Regions from separate parts of the Kitasatospora viridis genome, predicted to be linked through region 2. Evidence: predicted binding sites of a transcription regulator. Region 2 holds the regulator's gene; each other region holds the start of a gene.

Region 1 (10,280 bases), 2.0 Mb from region 2:
CCATGGGCTCGGCCGTGGTGCCGGCGCTGGTGATCGGGCTGGTCCTGGTGCTGGTGGCCCGGCCGCTCTCGGTGGTGTTCACGCTGACCCCGTTCAAGCTGCCCTGGCGCGAGCAGGCGCTGCTCAGCTGGGCCGGGCTGCGCGGCGCGGTGCCGATCGTGCTGGCCACCATCCCGCTGGTCGCCGACGTGCCGCACGCCCAGGACGGCTTCAACATCGTCTTCGTCCTGGTGGTCGTCTTCACCCTGGTGCAGGGCCCGACCCTGCCCTGGCTGGCCCGCCGGCTGCGGATCGGCGAGGGCGCGCTCGGCCAGGACCTGGGCATCGAGTCGGCCCCGCTGGAGCACCTGCACGGGCGGCTGCTCTCGGTCTCGCTCGCCCCGCAGTCGCGGATGTCCGGCGTCGAGGTGAGCGAGCTGCGGCTGCCGGCCGGGGCCGCGGTCACCCTGGTGGTCCGCGAGCGCAGCAGCTTCGTGCCGGACCGGGCCACCGTGCTGCGGGCCGGCGACGAGCTGCTGGTGGTCACCACCGACGAGGCCGGCGAGGCCACCGAGGCGCGGCTGCGCGCGGTGGACCGGGGCGGCAAGCTCGCCGGCTGGCTGCAGGGCCGGCAGTGATCCGCGTTACGTGAGGGTGAACACTTGACACACCCGTAGAATCGAAGGCGGTACTCACCAGTACCCCAGTAATATGGCTTTCCAGTAGTGATTGACCCACACCCGCACTTTTCTGCCTGATGCAGAGTTGGCGCGACCGCTCGGCGGCTGTGGTCCACCGTGCGGCGCCCGCTTCCAGGAGACCGGCCGCCGGTGGGCCCGGTATCAACCCCGGTCAAGGCGCGAGAGGACGACTCTCGGCGCCGCCGGGACCACCCGCACCCCGGCGGTCGCTACCAGGCAGCAGGAAGGACCGACCGTGGCGGCCCGCCCAACGGTCGACGACACCACCACCGCACCGGCCCGGATCGGCTACGTCTCCCTGCTGCGCACCCCCGGTGCGTGGACGTTCCTGACGCCCGCCTTCGTGGCCCGGCTCCCCTACGCGATGCTCAGCCTGGGCATCGTCCTGCTGGTCCTGCACACCGACGGCTCCTACGGCATCGCCGGCGCCGTGGCGGCCACCGCCGCCACCGCCCAGGCCGTGATCGGCCCGGTCACCGGCCGGCTCTCCGACCGGATCGGCCAGGCCGCCGTGCTGCTGCCCGTCGTGCTGGTGCACGCCGTCTCGGTGAGCGCGCTGATCGCGCTCGCGCTCGGGCACGCACCGGCCTGGACGCTCTTCCTGGCCGCCGCCCCGGCCGGCGCCAGCGTGCCGCAGATCGGCGCGATGGTCCGGGCCCGCTGGGTGAACCGGCTGGCCGACCGGCCGGCCCACCTGAACACCGCGTTCGCCTTCGAGTCGGTCACCGACGAGTTCACCTTCGTGATCGGCCCGGTGCTGGCCGGTGCCATCGCCACCGCCGTCGCACCGGCCGCCGCGCTGATCGCCGAGGCCGCGCTGACCGTGGTCGGCGGCCTGCTCTTCGCCGCCCAGCGGGCCACCGCGCCGACCCGCCACCCGGCCGTGCCCGGGGCCCGGCGGGTCTCCGCGCTGGCCTCCCCCGGCGTCCGGCTGCTGGCCGGGTGCTTCCTGGGCGTCGGCACCGTCTTCGGCGGCATGCAGGTCTCGGTCACCGCCTTCGCCACCGACGCCGGACAGGGCGGCCTGGCCGGGGTGGTCTACGGGGTCTTCGCCGGCGGCTCGATGCTCGCCGGGGTCGCCTACGGGATGGCCGACTGGCGGCGCTCGGCCCAGCAGCGGCTGCTGATCAGCTACGCGGCGCTGGTGCTCGGCTGCTCGATGCTCTGGGCGATGCCCAACCTGACCGCGCTGGCGGTGGCCGGGCTGGTCTGCGGGCTGGCCATCGCGCCGACCCTGATCACCGGCTACACCCTGGTCGAGACGCTGGTCGCGGACGGGGCGAAGACCGAGGCCTTCACCTGGCTGACCGGTGCGATCGGGCTCGGGCTGGCGATCGGCTCGACCGTCGCCGGCCTGCTGATCGACCTCTCCGGCCCGTCGCTCGGCTTCCTGATGCCGCTCGCCGGGGCCGGCGCCGGCCTGGTGGCCCTGGTCACGTTGCGCCGTCTGCTCAGCTCTCCGGGGTCCGCGAGCCGTACCGTTGCCAGGAGCGGCAGTACGGCCGGGGCGCCGGCGTGGTCGGCGGTCGACTGATCACCAGTCGGTCGTCAGTGATCACCGCTCACTGACCATGTCGGAGCGATCACGCTGGACTGTTCCGACGGAATGCCGCATCATGGACCGTCGTTAGCACTCATCAGGCGAGAGTGCCAGGAGGAAGACACAGTGCCCACGTACCAGTACCAGTGCACCGAGTGCGGCAACGGCCTTGAGGTGGTCCAGAAGTTCACCGACGAGGCGCTGACCGTCTGCCCGAACTGCGAGGGTCGCCTGCGCAAGGTCTTCTCCGCGGTGGGCGTGGTCTTCAAGGGCTCGGGCTTCTACCGCACCGACAGCCGCTCCTCGTCGAGCAGCTCGGTGTCCTCGGGCTCGGGCTCGGCCGCCCCGTCGACGTCCGGCTCGGGTGCCGCGTCGTCCTCCTCTTCCTCGGCTTCGCCCTCGGCGTCGTCGCCCTCGTCGTCCTCGACTTCGACCTCGACGAGCTGACGCGCGGCCCGCTGCGCGATCTTTCGCGAAGGCCCCCTGGGTTGTTCCCAGGGGGCCTTCGTGCGTGCCGGGGAGGTGCCGGGGGTGTGCCTGCGTTGTCCACAGCCCCGGGGTTGTCCACAGGTTCGATGGTGGCGCTTCCCGCGGCCGCGCCGGACCGCGACGCTGGCGCCATGAACGGAACCACTGCCCCCCGCCACCGCCGCACCCACCACCGGCCGCCGGTGCCCGCGCCCCGGCCGCTGCCGCCGCGCCGGGTGGTGCCCGAGTTCCGCCCGATCCGCCGGGGCGGCGGCGGGCGGCACCGGCTGCGACGGGCGGTGCCGCACCGCTGCGGCGCCGCGCTCGCCGGGCTGGTCGTCTGCACCACCGCCGCGCTGGCCGCCGGACCGCCGCACTCGCTGCTGCTGACGACGGGTCGGCTGCTCTGCGTCAGCGGACCGCCGTGAGCGCGGGCCGGTCGGTCGGCCCCGGCTCAGTCGCCGTGGTGCGGCGGGCGCTGGCTCAGGTACCAATCCAGGCCGCGGCCGCCGGAGGACTCGCCCCAGGCGGCGTCGGTGTCGTCACTGGTCTGGCGGGCCAGCGGGTCGCCGAAGACGATCTTCGTGCCGGCGGGTCGCACCGGCTCGGCCGGCTTCGCGGGCTGCTGTTCCGGGGTGGGTTCGGGCTGCTCGGTCATCCGTCCAGGGTAGGACCGACCGGCGGCGTCGTGGGCCGGTCGGTCCGGGACGGCCGCCGGGGGCCGGGCGACGGCCCGGCCCCCGGCGGGAGCACCGCGGTGCCCGGCGGCTCAGCCGAGCGAGGCGGAGAGGAAGTTCGCGCCGTTGTAGGAGCCCCAGCCGGTGACCTTGTCGTAGCCGGTGCCCGCGCTGTAGGCGCCGTTGTTGCCGGACTTCACGTCGTGGAAGGCGGAGGAGTAGGAGGAGGAGCCGGCCAGCGAGTAGATCCGGCTGTTGGCGAAGCCGAAGGAGGCCTTGCCCTTGGCCTTCGCCTCGCTGTTGAAGTCGGCGGCGAAGGCGGCCCAGTTGGGCGCCGCCGCGCTGGTGCCGCCGAACTCGTTCCAGGAGCCCCCGGTGTAGATGGCCCAGCCGCTGGCCGGGTCGGCGTCGGCCGCGACGTCCGGCACGGTGCGGAAGCCGCCCTTGTTCACCGGGGTCTGGAAGCTCGGGGTGGCGAAGTAGGAGGAGATGCCGCCGCCGCTGCCGGACCAGGCGGTCTCCTTGCTGTACGAGCTGCCGGAGAGGCTCAGCGTGGTGCCGCCGGTGCCGGTCACCCACGGGTCGGCGGCCGGGAAGTCGACCGAGGTGCCGCCGTTGCCGGCGTCGTCCGAGCCGCTGTCACCGGAGGCGGCGAAGACCGACTGCCCCTGGGCGGCGGCCTCCTTGAGGTCGGCGTCCACCGCGGTGCGGTTGCTCGGCGTCTCGCCGGCCTCGTAGGTGCCCCAGCTGATCGAGACCACCGGGACGTTGTCGCTGACCAGCTTGGCGTAGACGGCGGTCTCGCCGGCGTCGCTGTTCGGCGCCTCGTAGACCTTGACGGTGGCGCCGGGCGCGAGCGCCTGGACCACCTCGATGTCCAGCTCCACCTCGTCCTGACCGGACAGGTCGGTGGTGCCGCCGCCGGCCGCGACCACGCTGGGGGCGCTCACCGAGAGGCCGTAGTACTTGTCGTAGGCGGAGATGTTGGACTGCTGGAACGCGGAGAACTCCAGCAGGCCGACGGTGCTGCCCTTGCCGTTGTAGCCGGCGCTGATCGGGCTGGTGAGGTTGTAGGCGGAGCGCGCGGTCGCCGGGCTCAGGCCGGTCGGGGCCTTGGCCTTGGCGGCCGGGTTGGCCTGGCCGAAGTGCTGGTAGCGGGCGTAGTCGTTCAGGCCGGAGACGTCGGTGACCACGCTCGCGATGTCGGCGGGCAGCACCGGGGCGCTGGTGTTGGCGTAGTAGCCGTGGCCGTCCTTGCCGTCCCGGTAGGTGGCCAGGCTGGTGCCGAAGGCCCGCTGCACCTGGGCGGCGGTGCCGCTGGCCTCGACGGTCAGCCGGTTCGCCGTCACCTCGCCGACCTGCAGCCCCTGGGCCTTCAGGTAGCCGGTCACCTTGGCCACCGCCTCGGGACTGGCACCGAACCGGTCGGCGAACTGGCTGACCGTCAGGTAGTGCTGGTACTGCGCGGAGGCGGGGTCGGTCACCTGGGCGAGGAAGGTGTCGAGGCCGGCGGTGTCGCGCTGGGCCAGGTTGACGGCCACGGATATCGGCTGGTCGGCCGCGACGTTCCCGGTGCGGGCGGAGTGGGCGACCGCCGCCACCACGTCACCCTTCACCTCGACGGTGGCCGGCTGGGCGGCGAACGCGGGTGCGGCGGCGAACGCGATGATCGGCAGCGGGGCGGCGAGCAGACCGATGACCGGCCGGAGACGGGACTTCACAGGGGTCCTCCTGTTACGGGGGATCAGCTGACGGGGGCAGCTGGGGTCGGATGCCGTCCACCGTAAATTTGTCGAAGCACCGTCAAAAGAGAGGTATCCCCTGCTCATCAGATGTCAGCCCGGTGTCCTCCGGTGACCTGAGGTGCCGTCGGGGCCGCCCCGCCCCGTCGCCGATCAGGACAGCGCCAGGTGCCCGGCGGTGGTCAGCAGGTAGAGCACGGCGAAGGCAACGGCCGTGCGCGGCAAACGCGTTGCGCGCAGCAGCACGGCCGCGCTGCCGAACCAGAGCAGGTCCAGCACCGCCCGGACCACTCCGTGCAGCGGCAGCACCGCACCCGGCGCGCCGAACAGCGCCCAGACCACGGCGTAGCCGACCGGCAGGGCCAGGGCCGATGCCCAGCGAAGGGGGCCGGCCGGCCACCGGGTCAGCGCGAAGCGCACGGCCGTGGCGTAGACGGCGAGTTCGAGCAGGAAGGCGAGCGTGTCATCGGCCATCCGCAGCATCTGGATCACCGCGCACTCCGGGCGAACCGACGCGCCGTCTCCAGGTGCAGCACCGCCAGCGCTCCCGCCCCCAGCGCCATCCCCGGGTTGCGGGTGCGCACCCCGATCGCGGCGTCCCCCGCCTGCACCGCACCCGCGAGCAGCAGGACCGCCGGCAGCACCCGCCCGCCGCGCCCGCGCACCAGCTGCTGGAGCACCATCGCGCCGAGCGGCAGCGCCCGCGCGCCGTACGCCTCGGCGTAGAACCGCACGCCGCCGGTCACCGGCTCCCCCTCGGGCAGCCCGATGCCCGGGTTGACCAGCCCGGCCACGCAGGAGGCCATCGAGAGCAGCGCACCCGCCGCGTTGGCGATCACCAGCGGTCCGCCCGGCCCCGACCCCGCGCCCGTCCCCGTCCCACCCATATCAAACACACTCCAAATGATTCGAGCTCTGAATGATTCGGTAGAGATAGTATCGCGGCCATGAGCGCCGTCAACCCCCCTTCGCTGACCTCGTCGCTGTCCTTCCGGCTCGGCACCCTGGGCACCATCGCCACCACCCGCTTCACCGCCGCGATCGAGGACCGCGGGCTCAAGCCGAAGCACGTCGCCCTGCTGGCCGCCCTCGACGGCGGCGCGGCCCCCTCGCAGCTGGAACTGGCACAGGCGATGGGCGTGGCACCGAGCCTGGTGGTGAGCATGGCCGACCAGTTGCAGGCACTGGGCGCGGTGCAGCGCGAGCGCGACCCCGCGGACCGCCGCCGCCAGATCCTCGCCCTCACCGAGGACGGCCGCGAGCTGCTGCACGAGTGCGCCGCCCAGGCGCACGCCATCGACGCGGAGCTCGCCGCCGCCCTCTCCCCCGCCGAGCGCGAGTCGCTGCGGCACGCGCTCGGCGTGCTCGCCCACGAGGCCGGCCTGCCGGTCGAGGAGTAGCCGGGAAACGCGAACGGCACCGGTGCGTCGAGCACCGGTGCCGTTCGTGGATCCGTCGGGCGGTCAGCCCTTCTGCACCTGGCAGGGGCAGTTGCCCATCAGGGCCTTCACGTTGGCCACGTAGCTCGGGTTCGGGATCTGCTCGGTGCCGACCACCGCGCCCGTGGTCGGGTCGGTCGCCGTGGTGTAGTGCACCGCGCCGGCCCCGGCGTTGTAGGCGGCGATCACCAGGTCGAGCAGCGGCGTCTTGCCGGTCACCGGGTCGGGCGAGAGGTCGTAGTTGCCGCCGAACGCCGAATCGCCGTAGTAGGCGACCAGTTCGTCCAGCAGCTCGGCGCCGAGGTCGGTGTTGCCGGCCAGCGTGTGCACGTCGTCGGCGGTCCCGAACTTGCCGTTCATCCAGGTCACGGTCGCCGGCATGATCTGCATGGTGCCGATCCCGCCGTCGCAGGCCAGGATCGCCGACTTCCAGCCGCTCTCCTGCCAGGCGATCGCCTTGACCAGGCTGATCGGCAGCGCCGGCATCTTGTCGGTGCCGCCGGCGCTCAGGTTCAGCGTGCGCGGCTTGCCGGCCGCGGTGGCGAGCGCGGCCGAGACGTCGGCGGTGGCGGCGTTGGTCCCGGTGAAGCTGGGCGCGCAGCCGCTCTGCGCCGGCGGGGTGTGCGCGATCTGCGGGGGCTGCGGCGCGACCGGGCCGGGCTTGGCGACCGGCGCGGGCGGCGCGCTGGCGGGCTGCGGCTTGGCGGCGGTCGGCGCGGGGTTGGCGCCCGAGCCGCCGCGGGTCGCGCTCGGCGTGGCTCCCCGGGTCGGGCTCGCGCTGTGCGAGGCGGAGGCCGACGCGGAGGCCGAGGGCGAGGCGGAGGCCGAAGCGGAGGCCGAGGGCGAGGCCGAGTCGGTGGGCGTGGCGCTCGCCGAGTCGGTGGTGCTCGCGGCCGCGACCGAGGTCGGCGCGTCCGCCACGGTCACGTGCTCCGGGCTGCTCGACCCGGAGCCCCCGGTCAGCGCGTAGGCGCTGCCGGCCCCCACCACGGCGAGCGTGATCAGCCCCGCAGCAGCTTTCTGTCCCGTGGTGATGCGCATGGTCCCCCCGGCTCTGTGAAGAAGTCGGCCCAGCCTACCCACCGGTTCGCCGCATCCAGCGGCCCGGTGCCGCACGGAGACCCACTCGTTGGCTGACGACGCATCCGCCGGGTCGGCCGCCCTCCCCCGGGCTCAGGACCGCTCGGTCAGCGCCCGCTGTTCCGGCAGGTACGGGTAGTGGCCGGCCGTCAGCCGGTCGGCGAACGTGCGCAGCAGTGCCAGCCAGTTCTCCGCCATCACGTGGGCGCCCGGGGCGATCCCCTGGTCGGCGTAGATCACCTGCCCCCGCACGCCGTCGGGCCCCGGGTCGAGGTCGAGGGCGATGACCGAGCCGTCCGGTTCGTGGCCCACCGCCAGCCACCCCTCCCGCCAGTCGTCCTCGGTCCACCGGACCTCGCCCTCCTCGGCGTCCTCGGGCTCGCCCATCGGCGCACCCGGGGTCACCACCAGGCTCCGGAAGTCGGCATGTTCGACGTCGAAGCCCAGCACCCCGCCGAGGTGCACGCTGCGGTGCCGCGCGCAGGAGGCCGCGAAGTCGACCGGCAGCGGCATCCCCAACTCCCGCTCCAGCTCGGCGACCTCCGCCGCACCCGCCGGCCCGCCCAGCGACTCCAGCACGCCCGGGGCGTGTTCGGCCAGGTGGGCCTCGATGCGCGTCCACACCTCGGCGACCTCCGCGCGCAGTCCGGCCTGCGCCGCCGCCACCGCCGCGGGCTCGGCCGCCTCCTGCGACCGCTGCACCAGCCACTCCTGCGCCGCCTGCCGCTCGGCCGCGCCCAGTTCGCCCAGGCACCGCGCCGCCCGCCGGCGGAAGACCGGCCGCGAGCCCTCGTCACGCACCAAGTCCCAGAGGGTCCGCAGCAGTTCGCCGTGGAAGCGGGGACCGGACGCCAGCACGGCCGCCACCACGCCCTGGTCGCCCGGCTCCAGGAACTGCGCCGGATCCATCCGCAGCGAGCCGAGCGCGGCGTGCACCGCGTGCGGCTGGTAGACGGGATCGAGCGAGCTCAGCGGATCCGCCAGCACACCGAGTGCCCGGCCGCGCGCGAGCAGCCCGTCGAGCACCTCGCGCACCTGCCGCTCGTGCTCCGGCGGCAGCAGCAGCATGCTCCGGGCCAGGCCCGCCGCCGCCCAGTCGTTCAGCTCCGCGTGTTCCGACAGCCGCGCCAGGGCCAGCCGCCCCTGCGCCTCGCCGAGCCCCGCGAACTCGTGGTGCACGGAGAGCAGCGCCGTCACGTCGGCCCCCCGGTACTCGGCCTCGGCCCGGTCCAGCCACTCGCGGTCCAGGTAGGCCAGCGTGATCAGTCGGTTGATCTGCTCCCAGGGCTGCGGGTTCACCACCAGGTACGTCACGGCCTGCACCTGCGGGTCGCGGTAGCGGTTGCGGTGGTAGAGGCTCATCCGCTCCACCGCGACCGGCAGTTGCGCGGGTGCGTGGCGCACCAGGGCCCGGGCGACGGCGGGCCGGGTGTGGAAGTCGTGGTCCAGCAGGTGCAGCAGCACCTCGCCGACCAGCTCCGCCCGCTCGCCGCCCTCGGCCGCCGCCACGACCCGGGCCAACACCTCCTCCGGTCGGCCCGAAGGCGGGTCCAGCAGCTGCGGCACCGGGCAGGCCGGGCAGTTCTGAGGCTCAGTCACCCGCAGGATCCTGCCCTGCCGCACCGACATCCGCACGGATCACCACTGGCCGGGCTGGTAACCGCCCGCCGGCTGCTGGATCAGCACGTTCATCCTGTTGTAGGCGTTGATCAGCGCGATCAGGCCCACCAGCGCCGAGAGCTGGTCCTCGTCGAAGTGCTCCACCGCCCGCTGCCACACCGCGTCCGGTACCCCGCCGGCCGCGTCCGCGATCCGGGTGCCCTCCTCGACCAGTTCCAGGGCGGCGCGCTCCGCCGCCGTGAAGACGGTGGCCTCCCGCCAGGCGGCCACCAGGTTCAGCCGGGTCTGGGTCTCGCCGGCGTGCAGGGCGTCCTTGGTGTGCATGTCGGTGCAGAACCCGCAGCCGTTGATCTGGCTGGCCCGGATCTTCACCAGTTCCTGCACCTCGGCCGGCAGCGTCGAGTCCGAGACCGCCTTGCCCGCCGAGTTGACGTACTTGGCGAACTTCGCGCCGACGCCGTTGCCGTAGAAGTTGATCCGCGCGCTCATGGTCCTTCTCCTCATCCGTTCAAGCGGTTTCAGCACACTGACGGACCCCGGCCCCGGAATGTGACACGGACCCACCTGCAGCTGCCCGCCGACCCGCGGCCGCCGCGGCTCAGTCGGTGTCCGCCGAGGCCGCCGCGACCGTCTCGGGCCGCACGTGGAGGATGTCCCGGGCCTGTTCGGCGGCGCGCTCGATGCTCTCGGAGACGAAGTCGAGGAAGCGGGCGATGTTCTCCAGCCGCACGGCGGCCGGGGTGCCGGCGCCGAGCACGTCGACGCCGTCCCGCGCGGTCTCGCTGAGCTGGATGGTGGAGCGGGCGCTGGCCATCATCGACTGGTACCAGACGTCGTCGTCCACGAAGTAGCGCTCGCGGCGGCGTTCGTCGCGGTCCCGGCGCACCAGGCCCTGGGCCTCCAGGAACGCGATCGCCTTGGAGATCGAGGCCGGGCTGACCTGGAGCCGCTCGACCAGGTCGGAGGAGCTGAGGCTGCCCTCGTCGGTGGTGTAGAGGCAGGTCATCACCCGGGCCATCATCTTGGGCGTGCCC
Region 2 (10,280 bases):
GTGCGGGTGCCGACCACCGGGCCGATGCCGAGCGCCTGGATCGCGGCGTTGACGATGTCGCCGTCCGAGCCGGCGTGCTCGTCGGCCAGCGCCACCACCGGGCCGCGCGGGGCCTCGCCCGGGTAGCTGTCCGGGGAGTCCAGGTCGCGGGCCCGGCCCCAGCCGACGATCCGCCGGCTGAGCTTCTCGATGATCAGCTGGGAGGTGTGGCCGCCGCGGTTGCCGCGCAGGTCGACCAGCAGGCCCTCCTTGGCCACCTCCACCCGCAGGTCGCGGTGGAGCTGGGCCCAGCCGGCGCTCAGCATGTCCGGCACGTGCAGGTAGCCGAGCCGGCCGCCGGAGAGCTCGCGCACCTCGGCCCGCCGGCCGGCCACCCAGTCGTGGTAGCGCAGCGCCTCGTCGTCGGCCAGCGGCACGGCCACCGGGTACCGCACGGTGCCGTCGGCGTGACGGACCGTCAGCTCCACCGGCTGCCCGGCGGTGCCGGCCAGCAGCGGGGCCGGCCCGGTCACCGGGTCGACCGGGCGGCCGTCCACGGCGAGCAGCGCGTCGCCCGGCCGGACCGCCACCCCGGGCTGGGCCAGCGGGGAGCGGGCCCGGGGGTCGGAGGACTCGCCGGGCAGCACCCGGGTGATCCGCCAGACCTCGCCGTCGCGCTCCAGGTCGGCGCCGAGCAGGCCCTGCGGGCGGGAGGCCCGGTGGGCGCGGCCGGGCGGGGAGACGTAGGAGTGCGAGGTGCCGAGCTCGCCGACCACCTCCCAGAGCAGGTCCACCAGGTCGTCGTGCGACCCCAGCCGGGCGACCAGCGGACGGTACCGGGCCAGCGCGCCGGCCCAGTCGAAGCCGCCCATGTCGGCCCGCCAGTAGTTGTCCCGCATCAGCCGGCCGTTCTCGTCGAACATCTGCAGCCACTCGGCTGCCGGGTCCACGGTGATCCGCAGCCGGGCCAGGTCCACCCGGCTCTCGTCGTCCTCGCCGGGCTTGCGGTCGGCGGGCACGATCCGCAGCTCGCCGCCGTCCAGCACCGCGAGCCGGCTGCCGTCGCCGCTCACCTGGAAGCCGTCCAGGCTGTCGGCCAGCTGCTCGGCCTTCAGCTTGCGCAGGTCGTAGCGCTCCAGCACGGCGCCGGGGCGCTCGTCGTCCGGGCTCACCGCGTCGTCGCCGAGCTCGCCGACCACCGGGTACCTGGTCCACAGCACGCCGTCCTTGGCCGCCCGGAGCACGCCGAACCGGCCGCCCTCCACCGGGAACGGCACGATCCGGTCGGCCAGCCCCGGCACGTCGACCCGGGTGCGGACCGGCTGCTCCTCGGCCTCCTCGCCCTCGGCCTGCTCCGGCTTCTCGGCGGCCGGCTTGTCCTCCTCGCCGTCGGCCGGGCGGCCGAGCCGCTGCGGGCCGAACGGTGACGGGGTGTCGGCCGCCAGGGTGAGCAGGTAGGGGCGGCCACCGGTCGGGAAGCCCAGGTCGAAGGAGTGCGCGTCGTAGACCGGATCGAAGTTGCGCACCGAGAGGAAGGCCAGGTGGCGGCCGTCCGCGGTGAAGACCGGCGAGGTGTCGTGGAAGCGCTGCTGGGTGGCCTCGACGACGGTGCCGCTGGCGGGCTCGGCCAGCATGATCTGCCGCAGCGACCAGGGGCCCAGGGTCGGCTGCGACCAGGCCAGCCAATCCGATCCGGGGGCGAACGCCAGGCCGCTGACCTCGCCGTCCCGGCTGTGCGCCAGCTCGCGGACCGAACCGTCGGCCAGCGTCACCAGCAGCACCCGGCCGTCGTGCGCGGCGACGGCCGCCAGCCGGCCGTCCGGCGAGACGGTCAGCGCCAGCACCCGGCCGAGCCGGCCGGCGGCCAGCCGGCGGCGCTCGGCGCCGTGCACCTCGGGGGCGTGCTCCAGGGCGTCCTCGCCCTCGGCGTCGGTCACCCAGAGGGCGCCCTGCGGGCCGTCCTCGGTGGTCGGCGGGACCACCCGGGCCAGCCGGGCCCGCACCCCGGGCGTGTCCTCCAGCACCCGGGCCGGCCCCTCCCGGTGGGTCAGCCAGTGCACGGTGCCGCGGACCACCACGGCGGCGGCCCGGGCGGTGGCGTCCGGCGACGCGGTCTCCACCCGGCCGGCGGCGGACAGCGGGAAGGTGCGGCGGCCGGTGCGCGGGCCGGCCGGGGTGACGTCGAGCCGGCGCGGGCGGGCGTCGCCGTCCAGCGAGTCCAGCAGCCACAGGTCGCCGGCGCTGTGCCAGACCACCCGGGTGCCGTCGGTGCTCGCGCCGCGCGCGTAGAAGTCTCCCCCGGCCTTCGGCCGGGAGGTGCCCCCACTGTCCGGGGTGTGCCGGCGCAGGTCGGTGCCGTCCGGGAGGCTGGAGTAGAGGTGGCCGCAGCCCTCGTGGTCGCTCAGGAAGGCGATCCGGCCGCCGACCCAGAGCGGCGAGTCGATGTTGCCGTCCAGCTCCTCGTGGACGCGCTCGAAGGTTCCCCCGGTGCGGCCGATCCACAGCTTGCCGGCGGTGCCGCCGCGGTACCGCTTCCAGCGGGCCGGCTCCAGGCTGTAGGCGGAGAGCAGCAGCACCTGGTCGCCGTCCGGCTGCTGGGCCAGCGCGCCGATCGGCCCGTAGGGCAGCCGGCGCGGGCTGCCGCCGTCCAGCGGCACCGCGAACGCCCAGGCCTGACGGCTGGTCGGCTGGCCGGCGGTGGTGATCGCGATCGGCTCGCCCTGCGGGGTCCAGCCGCGCAGCAGGGTGCGGGTGGTGCTGCCCCAGTGGGTCAGCCGGCGGGCCTCGCCGCCGTCCACCGGGGCGGTGTGGATCTCCGCCGAGCCGTCCCGGGTGGAGGTCCAGGCGATGGTCCGGCCGTCGGGCGAGAACATCGGGTGGGAGACCGGTGAGCGGTCGGCGGTCAGCCGCCAGGCGCGGCCGCCGGACAGCGGCGCGAGCCAGACGTCGTCCTCCGCGACGAAGGTCAGCAGATCGCCGTGGAGATGGGGATGGCGCAGGTAGGCGCCGCCGGTGGGGGTGCTCTCGGTGTCCGTCACCTCGTCAGGTTATGCACCGCGGCCGGGCCGGGACCACCGGTTACCGGGAGCTTCTCGGCCCCGGGGAAGGATTGCCCGGTCGCGCGCTTGACGCAGCGTCGAACCGGAGGCCGAACGGACCGTCAGGGCCGCCCGGCCGGCCCGTCAGGACCAGCGCCCGTCAGGACCAGCGCCCGGTGCGCCCGAGCAGCAGCGCGCCGGCCGCCACCCCGGCGGTCGAGGTGCGCAGCACCGAGGGACCGAGCCGGAACGGGCGGGCCCCGGCCTCGGCGAAGGCGGCCAGCTCCTCGGGGCTGACCCCGCCCTCCGGACCGACCACCAGCACCAGCTCGCCGCCGGCCGGCAGCGCGGCGGCGGCCAGCGGCTCGGCACCCTCCTCGTGCAGCACCGCAGCGAACTGCGCCCCGGCCAGCAGCGGCGCCAGCTGACGGGTGGTCATCGGCTCGGTCACCTCGGGGAAGCGCAGCCGGCGGGACTGCTTGCCGGCCTCCCGCGCGGTGGCCCGCCACTTGGCCAGCGCCTTGGCGCCGCGCTCGCCCTTCCACTGGGTGATGCAGCGGGCGGCCGACCAGGGCACCACCCGGTCCACCCCGACCTCGGTCATGGTCTCCACCGCCAGCTCGCCCCGGTCGCCCTTGGGCAGCGCCTGCACCACGGTGATCCGCGGGCTCGGCGCCGGCTCGGCGCGCAGCTCGGCCACCTCGACGTCCAGCGCGTCCTTGCCGTGCAGCGCCGCCACCGTGCCGTGCGCGCCCAGGCCCTGGCCGTCCGTCAGGGTGAGCGGCTCGCCCGGCTCCAGCCGCTTCACGGCCACGGCGTGCCGGCCCTCGGCCCCGTCCAGCCGGACCAGGGCGCCCGGCGCGGCGGCGGTCAGCCGGTCGGTGGCGACGACGAAGACGGGTGCGGTCATGGCTCGGCTTTCCGGTGGGGAGGTGGGGGGAACGGCACGGGGGCCGGTGCGGGCGGTCAGCCCACCTCCGGCCCCCGGCACGGGCGCTCAGCGGCCGTTGAAGGCGTCCTTCAGGCGGGAGAACAGCCCCTGCTGGCCCGGCGCGAACTGGCCGGACGGCCGCTCCTCGCCGCGCAGCACCGCGAGCCGGCGCAGCAGGTCCTCCTGCTCGGCGTCGAGCTTGGTGGGCGTCTGCACCTCGACGTGCACTATCAGGTCGCCCCGGCCGCCCCCGCGCAGGTGGGTGACCCCGCGGCCGTGCAGCGGGATGGACTGGCCGGACTGGGTGCCGGGCCGGATGTCCAGCTCCTCCGGGCCGTCCAGGGTCTGCAGCGGCACCTGGGTGCCGAGCGCGGCGGCCGTCATCGGGATGGTGACCGTGCAGTGCAGGTCGTCGCCGCGGCGCTGGAAGGTCGGGTGGCTGGTCTCGGCGATCTCCACGTAGAGGTCGCCGGCCGGGCCGCCGCCGGGGCCGACCTCGCCCTCGCCGGCCAGCTGGATCCGGGTGCCGTTGTCCACGCCCGCCGGGATCTTGACGGTCAGGGTGCGGCGGGCCCGGACCCGGCCGTCGCCCGCGCACTCGGGGCACGGGGTCGGCACCACGGTGCCGAAGCCCTGGCACTGCGGGCAGGGGCGGGAGGTCATGACCTGGCCCAGGAAGGAGCGGGTCACCTGGGAGACCTCGCCCTTGCCGCGGCACATGTCACAGGTCTGCGCGGTGGTGCCGGGGGCCGCGCCCTCGCCGCTGCAGGTGGTGCAGGTGACGGCGGTGTCGACCTGGAGTTCCTTCGTGGTGCCGAAGGTCGCCTCCTCCAGGGTGATCTCCAGCCGGATCATCGCGTCCTGCCCACGACGGGTGCGCGAGCGCGGCCCGCGCTGGCCGGCGGCGGCGCCGAAGAAGGCGTCCATGATGTCGGAGAAGCCGAAGCCCGCCGCACCCGCGCCGAAGCCGCCCGCGCCGCCCCCGCCGTTCGGCGAGAGCGGGTCGCCGCCGAGGTCGTAGACCTGGCGCTTCTGCGGGTCGGAGAGCACCTCGTAGGCGGCGTTGATCTCCTTGAACCGCTCCTGCGTCTTCGGGTCCGGGTTGACGTCCGGGTGCAGTTCACGGGCCAGGCGCCGGAACGCCTTCTTGATCTCGTCCTGCCCCGCGTCCCGTCGGACGCCGAGTACCGCGTAGTAGTCCGTGGCCACCAATGACTCCGCTTGTTCCGCCTCTAGAAATGCTGCTTCTGGGTTGTGCTACGACTGGGTCTTGCTAGGACTCGTCTTACTAGGACTCCGCTTACTTAGGACTCCGCGAGGATCTGCCCCACGTAGCGGGCGACCGCCCGGACCGCCCCCATGGTTCCGGGGTAGTCCATCCGGGTCGGCCCGATCACTCCGAGTTTGGCCACGCTTTCATCGCCCGAACCGTAACCGACCGAGACGACCGAAGTGGAATTCAGTCCCTCGTAGTCGTTCTCGCGCCCGATCCGGACCGTCATGCCGCCGTCGTTGGTCTCACCGAGCAGCCGGAGCAGCACCACCTGCTCCTCCAGCGCCTCCAGCACCGGCTGGATGGTGAGCGGGAAGTCGTGGCCGAAGCGGGTCAGGTTGGCCGTGCCGGCCAGCATGATCCGCTCCTCGTTCTGCTCGACCAGCGACTCGAAGAGGGTGGACAGCACCGTGGAGACGATCGGCCGGTCGGCCGGCTCGAAGGAGGCCGGCAGGTCCTCCACCAGGGCCGGCACGTCCGGGAACCGGCGGCCGCCGGCCCGGGCGTTCAGCCGGGCCCGCAGGTCGCCCAGGGTGGTCTCGCGGACCGGCGCCGGGCAGTCGACCATGCGCTGCTCGACCCGGCCGGTGTCGGTGATCAGCACCAGCATCACCTTGGTCGGGGCCAGCATCACCAGCTCGACGTGCCGGACCGTCGAACGGGTCAGCGAGGGGTACTGGACCACCGCGACCTGGCGGGTCAGCTGGGCCAGCAGCCGCACGGTGCGGGCCACCACGTCGTCCAGGTCGACCGCGCCGTCCAGGAAGTGCCGGATCGCCCGGCGCTCGGGGGCGCTCATCGGCTTGACCTCGGCCAGCCGGTCCACGAACAGGCGGTACCCCTTGTCGGTGGGGATCCGGCCGGCGCTGGTGTGCGGCTGCTGGATGTAGCCGTCCTCCTCCAGCGTCGCCATGTCGTTGCGCACCGTGGCCGGGGAGACGCCCAGGTTGTGCCGCTCGACCAGCGCCTTGGAACCGACCGGCTCCTCGGTGCCGACGTAGTCCTGCACGATGGCGCGCAGCACGGCGAGCTTGCGGTCGTCCAGCGCCAGCGCCAGCGCGCCGGGCTCGGCGGCCCGGGCGGCGGCGCCGCGCACGGCCCGGCCGGCCGACGGGCGGGCGGCCCGGCGGCCCGGCGCCGGGGCACCCGGGTCCGCGGCGGCCGACTGGCCGCCGGGCGCCGGTTCGCGGCCGGTCGGACGCGGGTCGGATTCGGGTTCGTCGAACATGGCACGCACCTCCCTCTTCGCGCGTTGTCCAGGTGCCAGGTCCTGCACTGTCCGTGGTTCGGCTGGCACTCTGCACGCAGGAGTGCCAAAACCGTACCTGCCAGTGTAAGGCCCGGGTCCGACGGCAGGAACGCCCTGTCGCGGGATGCCGCGCGGATCACGTGATGTCGACCCACCCGAGGTGGGTGCTCCCGGGCGGACGAAGTGGCAGCATCGGTATCAGTCACCACGGATGGACTTCAAGGAGCAGACATGTCGGCCGGACCCCACACCCGTTTTGCTCCCGATCGTGGACTGACCGGACGGATGGTCACCACGATGTTCCTGATCGGGCTCCTGTACGTCGGCTTCACCGGCGTCCTGATCGTCCTGCTCAAGGGCGCCTGGCCGCTGATCGTGCTGATCTCCGGCGGGCTCTTCATCGCCCAGTTCTGGTTCAGCGACAAGATCACCCAGCGCGCGATGGGCGCGCACGAGGTCACCCCCGAGCAGTACCCGCAGCTGCACGGCACCATTGACCGGCTCTGCGCGCTCGCGGACATGCCCAAGCCCCGGGTCGCGGTGGCCGACAACGACATGCCGAACGCCTTCGCCACCGGCCGCAACCCGCAGAACGCGGTGGTCTGCGTCACCACCGGACTGCTGCGCCGGCTGGAGCCGGAGGAGCTGGAGGGCGTGCTGGCCCACGAGCTCTCGCACGTGGCGCACCGCGACGTCGCGGTGATGACCATCGCCGGCTTCCTCGGCGTGCTGGCCGGCGCGATCACCCGGATCGCGCTCTACACCGGCATGTGGGGCGGCGGGAACCGGAACAACAACAACAACGACAACGCGGCCATCGCGATCGTGCTGGTCTCGGTGGTCAGCATGGTGGTCTACGCGATCAGCTTCCTGCTCACCCGGCTGCTCTCCCGCTACCGCGAGCTGGCCGCCGACCGCGCCGCCGCCCAGCTCACCGGCCGGCCCAGCGCGCTGGCCTCCGCGCTGACCAAGGTCACCGGGCAGATCGGCGCCATCCCCACCAAGGACCTGCGCCAGGCGCAGCCGTACAACGCCTTCTTCTTCGCCCCGGCGCTGAGCGCCCGGGAGGTCGGCACCCAGCTGATGTCCACCCACCCGACGCTCGAACAGCGGCTGAAGCAGCTGGAGAAGATCTCCACCGAGCTGGGCCACTGAGCCCCGCCGCACCCGGCTCCCCCTCACCCGCACGAACGGAAGGCAACGATCCGTGGGATTCCTGGACGCCCTGCTGGGCCGCAGCAAGCCGGTCAAGCCGGACCTCGACCAGCTCTTCGGCATCCCCTCCGCCGCGCTGACCCTGGAGGCCGCCGCCGGCTTCACCCCGACCGGGGTCGGGTCGGTCTGCTTCGCCGCGGTGGAGGGCGGCGCGTTCCACGAGGTGGAGCGCCAGGTGCGGGCCCTGCTCGACGCCGACACCGGCGACGGCGGCGTGCCGGTGGAGGCCAGCCGGGACGGCTACGGGTACTCCTGGCTGCTCGCCCGCCACCTGCCCGAGGAGCTGCCGGACCTGGTCAACGACCTGCACGCGGTCAACAGCGAGCTGGAGGCCAACGGCTTCGGGCCGCAGCTGCTCTGCTCGCTGGTCGGCTTCCGCAACGCGGACGGCCAGTCGCTCGCCCTGGTCTACCTCTACAAGCGCGGCACCTTCTACCCGTTCGCCCCGATGCCCGGCGGCGGCGAGCGGCGCAACAGCCCGCTGGAGATCCAGATGAAGGCGATGCTGGCGAACGACCTGCGGATCGAGCAGGACCTCAGCCGCTGGTTCCCGGTCTGGGGCGCGCCCGGGCTGTGAGGTGCGCTGACGGTCCGTCTGGTTAGGTACCGTCATGCGCAGCGAGCAGTACGGCCCCGACCTGACCCCGCCCTGGAAGCGGACCGTCCCCGTGCCCGAGGTGGCCGCCGAGCGGGACCTGGTGGTCGAGGAGGTCGAGACCGGCTTCTGCGGGGCCGTGGTGCGCTGCGAGAAGACCGCCGAGGGGCTGACCGTGACCCTGGAGGACCGGCGCGGCAAGCACCGGGTCTTCCCGATGGTGCCGCGCGGCTTCCTGCTGGACGGCAGGCCGGTCACCCTGGTCCGCCCCGCGGCGGCCGCCGCGCCCACCGGGCCGGCCCGGACCGCCTCCGGCTCGCTCGCCGTCCCCGGCGCCCGGGCCCGGGTGGCCCGGGAGTCCCGGATCTACGTCGAGGGCCGGCACGACGCCGAACTGGTCGAGCGGGTCTGGGGCGACGACCTGCGGATCGAGGGCGTGGTGGTCGAGTACCTGGAGGGCATCGACGACCTGCCCGCCATCGTCGCCGCCTTCGCCCCCGGCGAGGGCCGCCGGCTCGGCGTCCTCGTCGACCACCTGCTCCCCGGCACCAAGGAGCACCGGATCGCCGCGCAGGTCACCGGCTCCGCGGTGCTGGTCGTCGGCCACCCCTTCATCGACATCTGGCAGGCCGTCAAGCCCGCCAGCGTCGGCATCCCCGGCTGGCCCGACGTGCCCTACGAGGAGGAGTGGAAGCAGGGCATCTGCCGCCGCCTCGGCTGGCCCGTCGACACCCCGGCGGCCTGGAAGCGGATCCTGGCCTCGGTGAACTCCTACAAGGACCTGGAGCCGGCCCTGCTGGGGAAGGTGGAGGAGCTGATCGACTTCGTGACGGGGGGTCAGGAGTAGGTCTGGAACTCGCTGGTGTCCAAGATCAGGCCGAGGACGTCGACGGGCAGCGGGTCGCCGAATCCGGCGGACCGCTCCAACAGGTAGTCAGGCTCTCCGCCAGGCGCGTCCGTCCGCGGCTCGCTGAGCAGGACGCAGCCCCCCCTCAGCGGGTCGACGATCAGGTACGCCGGGATACCGCCCTCCGCGTACAGGTGGCGCTTGGTGCGGTAGTCCCGGTCGACGCTGCTCCTGGAGACCACCTCGACCACCAGGGTGACGGCGGAGGCGGGCACAGCCCGCCCTGCGCCCGCAACGGCACCACGATCACAGACCACCAGGTCCGGCTGCGGCTCACTGCCATCGCTGGGGATGAGAACGTCCTGGGTCGTGACCCGGTGCCAGCGCGCGTCGGGGATGCCGTTCTGGACCTCCGTGACCGCGAGGTTGTGCACGACGTCCTGCCCACCGACGAGCACGATCTCGCCCCTGAGCAACTCCGCCTTGACGCCCTCAGGGGGTTCCCAGTTCTCGAACAGCCGGCTCATGCGATTGTCCACAGACGGTGGAACGACAATCAGTCCACCAGGTCACGCACCACCGCGTCCGCCAGCAGCCGCCCGCGCAGGGTCAAGACGGCCCGGCCCGCGGCGAACGCCTCCGGGGCCAGCAGGCCGTCGGCCAGGGCCTGTTCGGCGGCCTTGCGGCCGGCCTCGGCGAGCAGGTCCAGCGGGCAGCCGGTGACCAGGCGCAGTTCGAGCAGGATCCGCTCGACCCGGCGGTCCTCGTCGGCCAGCACCTCGCGGCCCTGGCCCGGCGTGCGGCCCTCGGCGAGCGCCCGGGCGTACGCGGCGGGGTGCTTGGCGTTCCACCAGCGCGTGCCGCCGACGTGGCTGTGCGCCCCGGGGCCGGCGCCCCACCAGTCGGCGCCGGTCCAGTAGAGCTCGTTGTGCCGGCAGCGGGCGGCCTCGTCGGTGGCCCAGTTGGACACCTCGTACCAGGAGAAGCCGGCCCCGGTCAGCGCCCGCTCGGCGATCAGGTAGCGGTCGGCGTGCACGTCGTCGTCGACCATCGGCAGCTCGCCGCGCTTGATCCGGCCGGCCAGGCGGGTGCCCTCCTCGACGATCAGCGAGTAGGCCGAGACGTGGTCCGGGCCGGCGCCGATCGCGGCCTC
Region 3 (10,280 bases), 670 kb from region 2:
AGCAGCAGCGAGGCGATCGACGCGGCGTTCTCCAGCGCCGAGCGGGTGACCTTGACCGGGTCGATGACGCCGGCCTTCACCAGGTCGCCGTACTCGCCGGTGGCGGCGTTGAAGCCGAAGCCCGACTCCAGCTCGGCGACCTTGTGGGTGATGACGTAGCCCTCAAGGCCGGCGTTCTGGGCGATCCAGCGCAGCGGCTCGTGCAGCGCCTTGCGGACCACGGCGACACCGGTCGCCTCGTCGCCGGACAGGCCCAGGCCGCCGTCCAGCACCTTGGCGGCGTGCACCAGCGAGGCGCCACCGCCGGCCACGATGCCCTCCTCGACCGCGGCGCGGGTCGCGGAGATGGCGTCCTCCAGGCGGTGCTTGCGCTCCTTGAGCTCCACCTCGGTGGCGGCGCCGACCTTGATCACGCAGACGCCGCCGGCCAGCTTGGCCAGGCGCTCCTGCAGCTTCTCGCGGTCCCAGTCGGAGTCGGTGTTGGCGATCTCCGCCTTGATCTGGGCGACCCGGGCGGCGACGGCCTCGGAGTCACCGGCACCGTCGACGACGGTGGTCTCGTCCTTGGTGATGGTGACCCGGCGGGCGGTGCCGAGCACGTCCAGACCGGCCTGGTCGAGCTTGAGGCCGACCTCCTCGGAGATCACGGTGCCGCCGGTCAGGGTGGCCAGGTCGCCCAGGATCGCCTTGCGGCGGTCACCGAAGCCGGGGGCCTTGACGGCCACCGCGTTGAAGGTGCCGCGGATCTTGTTGACCACCAGGGTGGACAGCGCCTCGCCGTCCACGTCCTCGGCGATGATCAGCAGCGGCTTGGAGGCACCGGCCTGCAGGACCTTCTCCAGCAGCGGCAGCAGCTCCTGGATCGAGGAGATCTTGCCCTGGTTGATCAGGATGTACGGGTCCTCCAGGACCGCCTCCTGGCGCTCCTGGTCGGTCACGAAGTACGGCGACAGGTAGCCCTTGTCGAACTGCATGCCCTCGGTGAAGTCCAGCTCCACGCCGAAGGTGTTCGACTCCTCGACGGTGATGACACCGTCCTTGCCGACCTTGTCGATCGCCTCGGCGATCAGCTCGCCGACCTGCGGGTCCTGGGCGGAGAGGCTGGCGACCGCGGCGACGTCGTCCTTGCCCTCGATCTCCCGGGCGACCGAGAGCAGGTGCTCGGAGACGGCGGCGACGGCCTTGTCGATGCCCTTCTTCAGGGCGGCCGGGCCGGCACCCGCGGCGACGTTGCGCAGACCCTCGTTGACCAGCGCCTGGGCCAGCACGGTGGCGGTGGTGGTGCCGTCACCCGCGACGTCGTTGGTCTTGGTGGCGACCTCCTTGACCAGTTGCGCGCCGAGGTTCTCGTACGGGTCGTCCAGCTCGACCTCGCGGGCGATGGTGACACCGTCGTTGGTGATGGTCGGGGCACCGAACTTCTTGTCGATGACGACGTTGCGGCCCTTCGGACCGATGGTCACCTTGACGGTGTCGGCAAGCTTGTTGACACCGCGCTCCAGCGAGCGGCGGGCGTCCTCGTCGAACTGCAGGATCTTCGCCATGATTCCGTTCCTCGGGGTATCTGCGTTACGTGACGTGCGTGGAGCCAAACAGCCGCGCCCCGGGCCCCTGTCTTTGCGGACACGGATCCGGGGCGGGGCCGGGTGACGGACTATCGGTCCGCCGGGACGCTTACTTCTCGATGATGGCGAGAACGTCGCGGGCCGAGAGCACGAGGTACTCCTCGCCCTGGTACTTCACCTCGGTGCCGCCGTACTTCGAGTACAGGACGACGTCGCCGACGGCGACGTCCAGCGGAAGGCGCTGGCCGTCCTCGAAGCGGCCCGGGCCGACGGCCAGGACGACGCCCTCCTGGGGCTTCTCCTTGGCGGTGTCCGGGATAACCAGGCCGGAGGCCGTGGTGGTCTCGGCGTCGAGCGGCTGGACCACGATGCGGTCCTCAAGCGGCTTGATGGCAACCTTGCTGCTGGTGGTCACGTCCGAGCTCCCCTTCGGAGATTACGGGGTTGTCTAACAGGTAGGGGCGAAGCTCCGAGCCTGCCGTCGCGGGGGTCAGACCGGTATCGTCGCGTTAGCACTCCCCCAGGGGGGAGTGCCAAGAACGACCATAGGCGGCGGTTAGCACTCAGTCAACCAGAGTGCCAACGGCGCGCCCGGCGATTTCACCAGCCGGACCACCGGGACAATCATCTGGTGGACACCGAGAACTTCGACGCACTGCTCACCGACGAGGGACGCCAACTCCTGGACGAGGTCCGGGGATTGACCCCGAACGCGGAACTCGCCGCGGCCACCCGGCTGCGCCGGGCGCACCCGCCGGAGCTGGTGTCCGCCGCGATCGGCCAGGAACGGCTGCGCCAGCGCGCCCGCGCGAAGTTCGGCGCGGACGCCGAGCGGATGTTCTTCACCCCCGACGGCGTCGAACAGGCGACCAGGAGCAGCGTGGCCGACCTGCGGGCCGCCCGGTTCGCCGCCCTCGGGGTGCGCCGGCTGGCCGACCTGTGCGGCGGGATCGGCGGCGACGCGATCGCGCTGGCCCGGGCCGGCATCTCCGTGCTGGCCGTCGACCGGGACCCGCTCACCTGCGCGGTGGCCGCCGCCAACGCCGCCGCGCTCGGCCTGGCCGACCGGATCGAGGTGCGCCGCGCGGACGTCACCGAGACCGACACCAGCGGCTTCGACGCGGTCTTCACCGACCCGGCCCGGCGCGGCGCCCGGGGCCGGATCTTCGACCCCGAGGCCTACTCCCCGCCGCTCTCCTGGGCGATCGGGGCCGGCCGCTCCGCCCGGTTCGGCGCGCTCAAGGTGGCCCCCGGCATCCCGCACGAGGCGGTCCCCGAGGACGCCGAGGCCGAGTGGGTCTCGGACGGCGGGGACGTCAAGGAGGCCGTCCTCTGGTTCGGCACCGGCGCCGAACACCCGCACCGCGCCACCCTGCTGCCCGGCGGCCACACCCTCACCGGCGGCCGGCTGCCCGACGTCGCCGCCGGCCCGGTCCGCCGCTACCTCTACGAGCCGGACGGCGCCGTGATCCGCGCCCACCTGGTCGCCGAGACCGCCGAACTCCTCGGCGACGCCACCCTGCTCGACCCGCACATCGCCTACCTGACCTCCGACACCCTGACCCGCACCCCGTTCGCCACCCCGTACGAGATCACCGACGTGCTCCCGTTCAACGTCAAGAAGCTCAGGGCCCTGGTCCGCGAGCGCCAACTCGGCACCCTCACCATCAAGAAGCGCGGCTTCGCCGTCGAGCCCGACGAGTTGCGGAAGAAGCTCCGCCCCGAAGGGGTGAACTCCGCGGTGATCGTGCTCACCCGGATCGGAACGGCTCCGATGATGCTCCTGGGGCGCGGGCTGCCGGTCTGACCCCGGCTCAGCTCGGCGGCTGGATGTAGTCGTCCAGGCGGGCCACCGCGAAGCCCTGTTCCTGGATCCGGCTGAGCAGTTCGCCGAACATCTCGGTCATGGTCTCGCCCTTGAGGTCCTTGGGGCCGCGGAAGTGGACCAGGATGATGTCGCCAGGGTGGAGCTGCTTGGCGCCCTGGTACTGCATGTCGTGGATCTGCATGGTCTCGCGCCAGAGCACGACGGCGCGCGGACCGCACTGCTGCACGGCGTTGTTGAGGTTGGCGGTGTTGGCCCCGTCGCCGTAGGGCGGGCGGAACAGGAACGGCGCGGTGCCGTACTCCTTGGTCAGCACCTGCTGGTCGCCGCAGACCTCCTGCTTCTGCTGGTCGAAGGTCTTGGTGCTCATCGCCGGGTGGTGCAGGGTGTGGTTCTGGATGGAGTTGCCGGCGGCCTGCAGCGGCTTGAAGTAGCCGTAGTCGCTCTTGATCGCGTCGTCCATCAGGAACATGGTGATCGGGATCTTCAGGTCGTTCATCATGTCGATGAACTTGGGGTCCTTCTCCTGCCCGTCGTCGATGGTCACGAAGACCACCTTGTCGGTGGTGGGGACCGAGCTGAAGACCGGGACCTGGCCGGTCTTGGTGAGCTTGATCGGCTTGTCGGCGGGCGGGGCGGGCGGGGCCGGCAGCGGCTGGAGCTTCCACTTGGCCCAGGCGGCCGCCGAGACGGCGCCGCCGGCCGCCGGGCTGCCCGGGGCGGCCGGGGAGGCGCCCGCTGACGGGTTGTCGGCTGCGGCGCCGGTGGGCGCCGGGGCGGCGTTGGCCCCGCCGCCGGACGAGCTGCTGGAGCAGCCGCTCACCACGGCGATCAGCGCGAGGGCGCCGGCGGCGACGGCCGTGGCACGGCTCCTGGACTCGGTCTTCACGGTGCCGTGCTCTCCCCGGTGCTGTTGTCTGGTGATCTGACGAGCGGTCACCTGTCCGATTCGGCAGGCTGCTCCGAGACTACATACTCGCTGCGGAAGGACCAGCGGTGGACCGGACGCGCCAGCAACTCGGCCGGCGGCTCCACCGGTGCGCCCGGCTGGACCCCCTCCGGCCACCAGGCGATCACCAGCACCCGGTCACCGGGCGCGCTGAGCAGCTCCAGCCGACTCGCCCCGGCCAGCGCCGGCAGCAGCCGCTCCCGGGCCCAGCCGAGCAGTTCGGCCCCGCGCCCGTCGACGGCCCGGGCCTCCCACATCGCCGCCCGCACCGCTACTTCCCCAGCGCGCGGTACGCCTCGCCGTGCACGTCGGTGTGGACCGGCGCGGCGATCGACACCTCGGTGAGCGGCAGCGAGGAGTCGGCCGACAGGTCCAGCGCGGACGGCTCCCGGTTGCGCCACACCATCTCGGCGCCGAGCGCGGCCACCATCGCCCCGTTGTCGGTGCACAGGCCCGGGCGCGGCACCCGCAGCCGGATGCCGGCCCGCTCGCAGCGCTGCTCGGCCATCGCCCGCAGCCGGGAGTTGGCCGCCACCCCGCCGCCGATCATCAGGTGGTCCACGTCGTTGTCCTTGCAGGCCTTGACCGCCTTGCGGGTCAGCACGTCGGTGACCGCCTCCTGGAAGGAGGCCGCGACGTCCGCGACCGGCACGTCCTCGCCGGCCCGCCGCTTGGCCTCCACCCAGCGGGCCACCGCGGTCTTCAGGCCGGAGAACGAGAAGTCGTACTCCGGGTCCTTCGGTCCGCTCAGGCCGCGCGGGAAGTGGATCGCCTTGCGGTCGCCCTCGCGGGCCATCCGGTCCACCACCGGGCCGCCGGGGAAGCCCAGGCCCAGCACCCGGGCCACCTTGTCGAAGGCCTCGCCGGCCGCGTCGTCGATGGTGGCGCCGAGCGGGCGCACGTCGCTGGTGATGTCGCTGGTGAGCAGCAGCGAGGAGTGGCCGCCGGAGACCAGCAGCGCCATGGTCGGCTCGGGCAGCCGGCCGTGCTCCAGCTGGTCCACGCAGATGTGCGAGGCGAGGTGGTTGACCCCGTAGAGCGGCTTGTCCAGGGCCCAGGCGTAGGCCTTGGCCGCGCTGACCCCGACGAGCAGCGCGCCGGCCAGGCCGGGGCCGGCGGTGACCGCGATGCCGTCCAGGTCGCTCGCCTTGATCCCGGCGGTGTCCAGCGCCCGCTGGATGGTCGGGACCATCGCCTCCAGGTGGGCCCGGCTGGCGATCTCCGGCACCACCCCGCCGAACCGCGCGTGGTCGTTGACGCTGGAGGCCACCGCGTCGGCGAGCAGCGTGGTGCCGCGCACGATGCCGACGCCGGTCTCGTCGCAGGAGGTCTCGATGCCCAGGACGAGCGGTTCGTCAGCCATGGTCTTCCTCGGTGTGGTTCGTCGTCTGGTGGTCGAGGCGCATCACCAGCGCATCGACGTTGGCCGGCTGGTAGTAGCCGCGGCGGATGCCGACCGGGGCGAAGTCGTACCGCTCGTAGAGCCGCTGGGCCCGGGTGTTGTCCACCCGCACCTCCAGCAGCAGTTCGGCGCAGCCGCGCCGGGCCGACTCGGCGATCAGGTCCTCCAGCAGCAGCGCTCCGAGGCCCCGGCCCTGCTGCTGCTCGGCCACCGCGATGGTCTGCACGTCGCTCTCGGCGCCGACGGCCATCAGGCCGGCGTAGCCGACGATCGCGCCGTCCCCGTCGGTGGCGACGGTGTAGTGCCGGCTGCCGCCCTGGTGCGCGTCGGCCAGCTCGGACCAGTACATGCCGCGCGACCAGGCGTCCTCCGGGAAGAGCTGGTGCTCCAGCTCCATCACCGGTTCGATGTCCCACCAGCGCATCGGCCGCAGCGCGAGCCGCGCGCCGCGCGTACCGGGCCCGCTGCCCCGCCCCTCGGTGAGCTCGCTCACGCCGGCAGCACGGCCTTGTAGCCCGCCGGCACCTGAGCGTCCGGCCGGCGCAGGTAGAGCGGCGCGTTCGGCAGCAGCTCGCGCCCGGCCGCCAGCTCGGCGACCGCGAAGTCGGCGAGCGCGCCGGCCGAGAGGTGCTCGGGGCCGCCCGCGCCGGGGAAGGTGTCGGGGTAGAGCAGTGCCCCGGCGCCGACCGAGGCCGTGCGGACCTCCAGGTCGCCGGGCCGGTCCACGGCGGGGCCGGCGGTGCGCCGGCCGTCCGCGTCGTAGTCGGCCCAGTAGACCTCCTTGCGGCGCGCGTCGGTGGCCGCGGTGAACGGGCCGGTCAGGCCGCCGGTGCGGGCCTGGTGGGCGATCGCGTCCAGGCTGCACACGCCGTGCACCGGCAGGCCGAGCGCGTGGCCCAGCGCGGCGGCGGTGACCAGGCCGACCCGCAGCCCGGTGTACGGGCCGGGGCCGACCCCGACCGCGATCGCCGTCAGCTCCCGCTTGTCCACCCCCGCATCGGCCAGTACCTGCCCGATCGCGGGCAGCAGCAGTTCGCCGTGCCGGCGCGCGTCGACCGTGTAGGTCTCGGCGAGCACGGCGGCGCCGTCGTGGACGGCGGCGGTGACGGCGGGGGTAGCGGTGTCGAAGGCGAGCAGCAGCACGGCTCCAAGGTTAGAGGGTCGGCCGCGGCTTCCCGATGCCGACCATTCGTCCCAGCACGGAACACACGTTCGCGGCAGCCGGGAACGGCTCCGGGAACCTGGCACGATAGGGACGGTTCCGGCAACGGTCCTTCAGCAGACGGGAGCGCACGGTGGCGAAGACTGGTCCTGGGGTGGTCGTCGCGGGCCTGACCCTGGCCGCGCTCGCGGTGGTCACCGTGCTCGCCGTGCAGGCCGAGGGCACCGCCGCGACGGCCGTCGCCGCGCAGCCCGGTCCGAGCGCGAGCTCCGCCACGCCGTCCGCCCAGGCCAGCGCGGCGCCGGGCCCTAGCCTGGAGCCGCTGCCCTCCGCGGCGGCGGTCGGCAGCACCCGGCGGGTGGTCTACTCGATCTCCGCCAAGCAGGTCTGGCTGGTCGACCCGAAGAAGGACCCGCAGGTGGTGGCCGCCTTCACGGTGGAGCCCGGCTCGGCCAACCCGGCCCAGGGCAGCTACACGGTCTACTCGCGCGCGGCGGCGGCCAACGGCACCGACGGGCGGCCGGTCGAGCACGTGGTGCGGTTCACCCAGCAGGGTGGCACCGTCTTCGGTTTCAGCGCGGCGGTGGACGGCAGCACCCCGGCCGCCGACCCGAAGGCCAAGACCGGCGGCATCCGCTCCACCCGGCAGGACGGTCAGACGCTCTGGGACTTCGCCCCGGTCGGCACCCGGGTGCTGGTGGTCTCCTGATCCTCCGTCCGCTGACGGTCCGTCGGCTGCTCGTCGCCGGCCGGCGGGGTGCAGACGGCGGCGGCCGCGGCGCAGGAGGCGAGCAGTCGACGCATCGTCGGCTCGGCCTGCGGCACGGACCCGGTCGGCTCGGCGGCGGGGGTGCTGGCGGTCATCGCGACTCCCTAGTTAGGGTCACCTAACTTCAAAGACCATCCCATCACGGCCGCCGCCCGGGCCGCAACACCTTCCGGCAGGCCATCGGGGTCCTGTCCACCCGAAACGGCCCGCCCGAAGCGCCGTCAGGCGGCCAGGGCGGCCAGCCCGGCGTCCCCGGCCCAGCGGGCGCCGAGGCCGGTGACCACCACCCGGCGCGGATCGGCGTCCGGATCGTCCGCGTCCAGCCGGCCGTCGCCGCCCAGCGCGCGCTCGATCCGCACCTCCAGGCGGCTCTCGGCGAGGTCCTCGACCTTGCCCTCGCCCCACTCGACCACGACCACCGACTCGGGCAGCGAGACGTCCAGGTCGAGGTCCTCCATCTCGTCGAGGCCGCCGCCGAGCCGGTAGGCGTCCACGTGCACCAAGGCCGGGCCGCCGACCAGCGAGGGGTGCACCCGGGCGATCACGAAGGTCGGGGAGGTGACGGCGCCGCGCACGCCCAGTCCCTCGCCCAGTCCCCGGGTGAGCGTGGTCTTGCCGGCGCCCAGCTCGCCGGAGAGCAGCACCAGGTCGCCGGGGCGCAGCAGTGCGGCCAGCTGCCGCCCGAGGGCGGTCATGCGCTCCGGCGAAGGGACGGTGATGGTGGCGTGCGCGCCCATGGTGCCTCTCGTCTGCTCGGGTCCGGGACCTGTCCGCCAACCGTGCCACATCGGTGGACGCCCGCGCACGGCCGTCCGCCCGGGGTGGCCGGTGCGGCTTCCGGAGTCCGGCTGCTGGAGCCCGGCTGCCGGCGGCCGTCCGGCGGACGCTATGGTCCCCGGGAGATCTTGTGAACTTCTCATCGAACGATCAGTCAGCTTTGGGGGATTTTATGAACATCCGTCTTGCGGCTGCGGCCGTCCTGAGCGGCTCCGTGGCGCTGGCCGCGCTCGCCGCCCCGGCCGCACTGGCCGACACGCCGGCGCCGACCGCCGCGCCGACCCTGGCCAGCGCCGCGCCCAGCGGCCACCCGTCGGAGTCCGCCTCGTCCTCGGCGTCGTCCTCGGCGTCGTCCTCGGCCTCGTCGAGCAGCAGCTCGCGGCCGACCCAGCCGGCGCCCAGCAACTCCCCGAGCAACAGCACCCCGGCGAACCCGAGCACCGCGCCCGGCCAGCTGCCGACGGCCCCCGCGTCCGAGTGGCCGACCGTCAACCTGCCCGGCGTGGACGCCTCCACCAACTCGCGCGGCATCACCGGCGGCCCGCTGGTCCCCGGCGGCCAGCCGGTCGCGTTCACGGTGCGGATCAGCAACCCCGGCCCGCACAACGTGGCGCTGGCCCCGGGCATGGTGCTCGGCCCGATCGCCGGCAGCACGCTGAACCTGGCCCAGCAGAAGGTCGAGGTCCAGTGGGCCGACGGGTCGTGGCACACCGTCACCGCGCTGCGGGGCTCCGGCAACACCGCCGCGTCCTACCTGTTCGGCGCCTCGCCCGAGGACCTGCTGTTCATGGACCCCGATTCCTACATCGACCTCACCGTGCGGATCTCGGTGACGGCCGACGTCCCGGTGCCGGGTGTGGCGTTCGTCGACGTGCTGGCCCCGGGCTTCACGCTGGACGACCACGACAACCCGATCGGCCGGCTCCAGCCCGACAACACCGGCTTCCTGGGCATCCAGGCCGCCGCGCCCACTACCGCCCCGGCCTCCTCCAGCAGCTCGGCCGCTGCCGGCGACTCGCCGAGCAGCACGAGCAGCACGAGCAGCACGAGCAGCACCGCCGCCAACCCCCCGGTCCCCGCCCCGGTGGCCAGCGCGGCCGCCGCCCAGCAGGCCGCCCTCCCGGTGCCGGCCCCGGCCGCCGTGGCCGCCGCCAAGGCCGCCGACAAGTCGGTGCACGGCACCGGCGCCTCCCACTCGGCCGGCACCGGCCTGGCCTACACCGGCGGCGGCAGCGACAGCATGCCGCTGGCGGTGAGCGGCGCGGCCGCCATCGCGCTCGGCGCGGGCACCCTGGTGGCGCTGCGCCGCCGCCGCAAGGGCAACCACGCCTGACGCACCCGCAGCCGGCCCGGGGCCCCGGCCCCGGGCTACGGCCGCGCCAGCTCCCGCACCCCGTCCGGCAGCGGGAGCCCGGTGCGCACCAGCAGCCGGGCCAGCGCCCGGTCCACCTCGTCCGGGCGCTCCAGCTGCACCAGGTGCCCGGTCCGCGGCAGCAGCTCCAGCTCGGCCTGCGGCAGCGCCCGGGCGATCGACTCGCTGTGCGAGGCGGGGGTGAGCAGGTCCTCGGTGCCGGCCAGCACCAGCACCGGCAGGTCGCGCAGCGCGGCCAGCGCCGAGGCCTTCTCGTGCGCGGCGAAGACCGGGTAGAACTCGGCGACCACGTCGATCGGCGTGCCGTCCAGCAGCTGCTCGGCGAACCGCACCACCCCGGGGTCCACCTCCCGGCCGGCGTCGCCGAACGAGAACCGCCGGTAGAAGACCGCGGTGACGTCGGCGCCGACCCGGCGGGTGGCCTCCACCAGCCCGACCTGACTGCCCAGCAGCTTCACC

The links. The regulator HrcA, encoded in region 2, represses chaperone genes, less so after heat shock. The targets are predictions, from matches to a motif close to TTNGCACTCNGNNNNNCNGAGTGCNAA.
Region 1: a site for HrcA is predicted at 2,308-2,334, ahead of FHX73_RS10505 (FmdB family zinc ribbon protein). Genes of this name have one in related genera too.
Region 3: a site for HrcA is predicted at 2,122-2,148, ahead of groES (co-chaperone GroES). Genes of this name have one in related genera too.

Annotation. Positions count from the first base shown of each region.
Region 1 covers NZ_VIWT01000001.1:2,388,511-2,398,790, forward strand. Annotated here, with positions in the region: gene FHX73_RS10495 (potassium/proton antiporter) at 1-617, shown strand, start outside; gene FHX73_RS10500 (MFS transporter) at 916-2,214, shown strand; gene FHX73_RS10505 (FmdB family zinc ribbon protein) at 2,347-2,667, shown strand; gene FHX73_RS10510 (hypothetical protein) at 2,841-3,116, shown strand; gene FHX73_RS10515 (hypothetical protein) at 3,143-3,346, opposite strand; gene FHX73_RS10520 (S53 family peptidase) at 3,458-5,086, opposite strand; gene FHX73_RS10525 (YrdB family protein) at 5,261-5,590, opposite strand; gene FHX73_RS10530 (hypothetical protein) at 5,596-5,946, opposite strand; gene FHX73_RS10535 (MarR family winged helix-turn-helix transcriptional regulator) at 6,055-6,507, shown strand; gene FHX73_RS47135 (lytic transglycosylase domain-containing protein) at 6,571-7,587, opposite strand; gene FHX73_RS10545 (SMI1/KNR4 family protein) at 7,720-9,225, opposite strand; gene FHX73_RS10550 (carboxymuconolactone decarboxylase family protein) at 9,265-9,735, opposite strand; gene FHX73_RS10555 (GbsR/MarR family transcriptional regulator) at 9,845-10,280, opposite strand, start outside.
Region 2 covers NZ_VIWT01000001.1:4,391,474-4,401,753, reverse strand. Annotated here, with positions in the region: gene FHX73_RS19765 (S41 family peptidase) at 1-3,017, opposite strand, end outside; gene FHX73_RS19760 (16S rRNA (uracil(1498)-N(3))-methyltransferase) at 3,178-3,927, opposite strand; gene dnaJ (molecular chaperone DnaJ) at 4,015-5,157, opposite strand; gene hrcA (heat-inducible transcriptional repressor HrcA) at 5,253-6,449, opposite strand; gene htpX (zinc metalloprotease HtpX) at 6,702-7,625, shown strand; gene pspAB (PspA-associated protein PspAB) at 7,678-8,262, shown strand; gene FHX73_RS19735 (DUF3097 domain-containing protein) at 8,297-9,127, shown strand; gene FHX73_RS19730 (Uma2 family endonuclease) at 9,118-9,654, opposite strand; gene hemW (radical SAM family heme chaperone HemW) at 9,684-10,280, opposite strand, start outside.
Region 3 covers NZ_VIWT01000001.1:3,717,301-3,727,580, reverse strand. Annotated here, with positions in the region: gene groL (chaperonin GroEL) at 1-1,544, opposite strand, end outside; gene groES (co-chaperone GroES) at 1,675-1,980, opposite strand; gene FHX73_RS16740 (THUMP-like domain-containing protein) at 2,197-3,372, shown strand; gene FHX73_RS16735 (polysaccharide deacetylase family protein) at 3,380-4,330, opposite strand; gene FHX73_RS16730 (hypothetical protein) at 4,327-4,608, opposite strand; gene tsaD (tRNA (adenosine(37)-N6)-threonylcarbamoyltransferase complex transferase subunit TsaD) at 4,611-5,702, opposite strand; gene rimI (ribosomal protein S18-alanine N-acetyltransferase) at 5,695-6,234, opposite strand; gene tsaB (tRNA (adenosine(37)-N6)-threonylcarbamoyltransferase complex dimerization subunit type 1 TsaB) at 6,231-6,884, opposite strand; gene FHX73_RS16710 (L,D-transpeptidase) at 7,037-7,612, shown strand; gene FHX73_RS16705 (hypothetical protein) at 7,558-7,767, opposite strand; gene tsaE (tRNA (adenosine(37)-N6)-threonylcarbamoyltransferase complex ATPase subunit type 1 TsaE) at 7,894-8,409, opposite strand; gene FHX73_RS16695 (hypothetical protein) at 8,600-8,941, opposite strand; gene FHX73_RS16690 (LPXTG cell wall anchor domain-containing protein) at 8,952-9,782, shown strand; gene FHX73_RS16685 (alpha/beta fold hydrolase) at 9,818-10,280, opposite strand, start outside.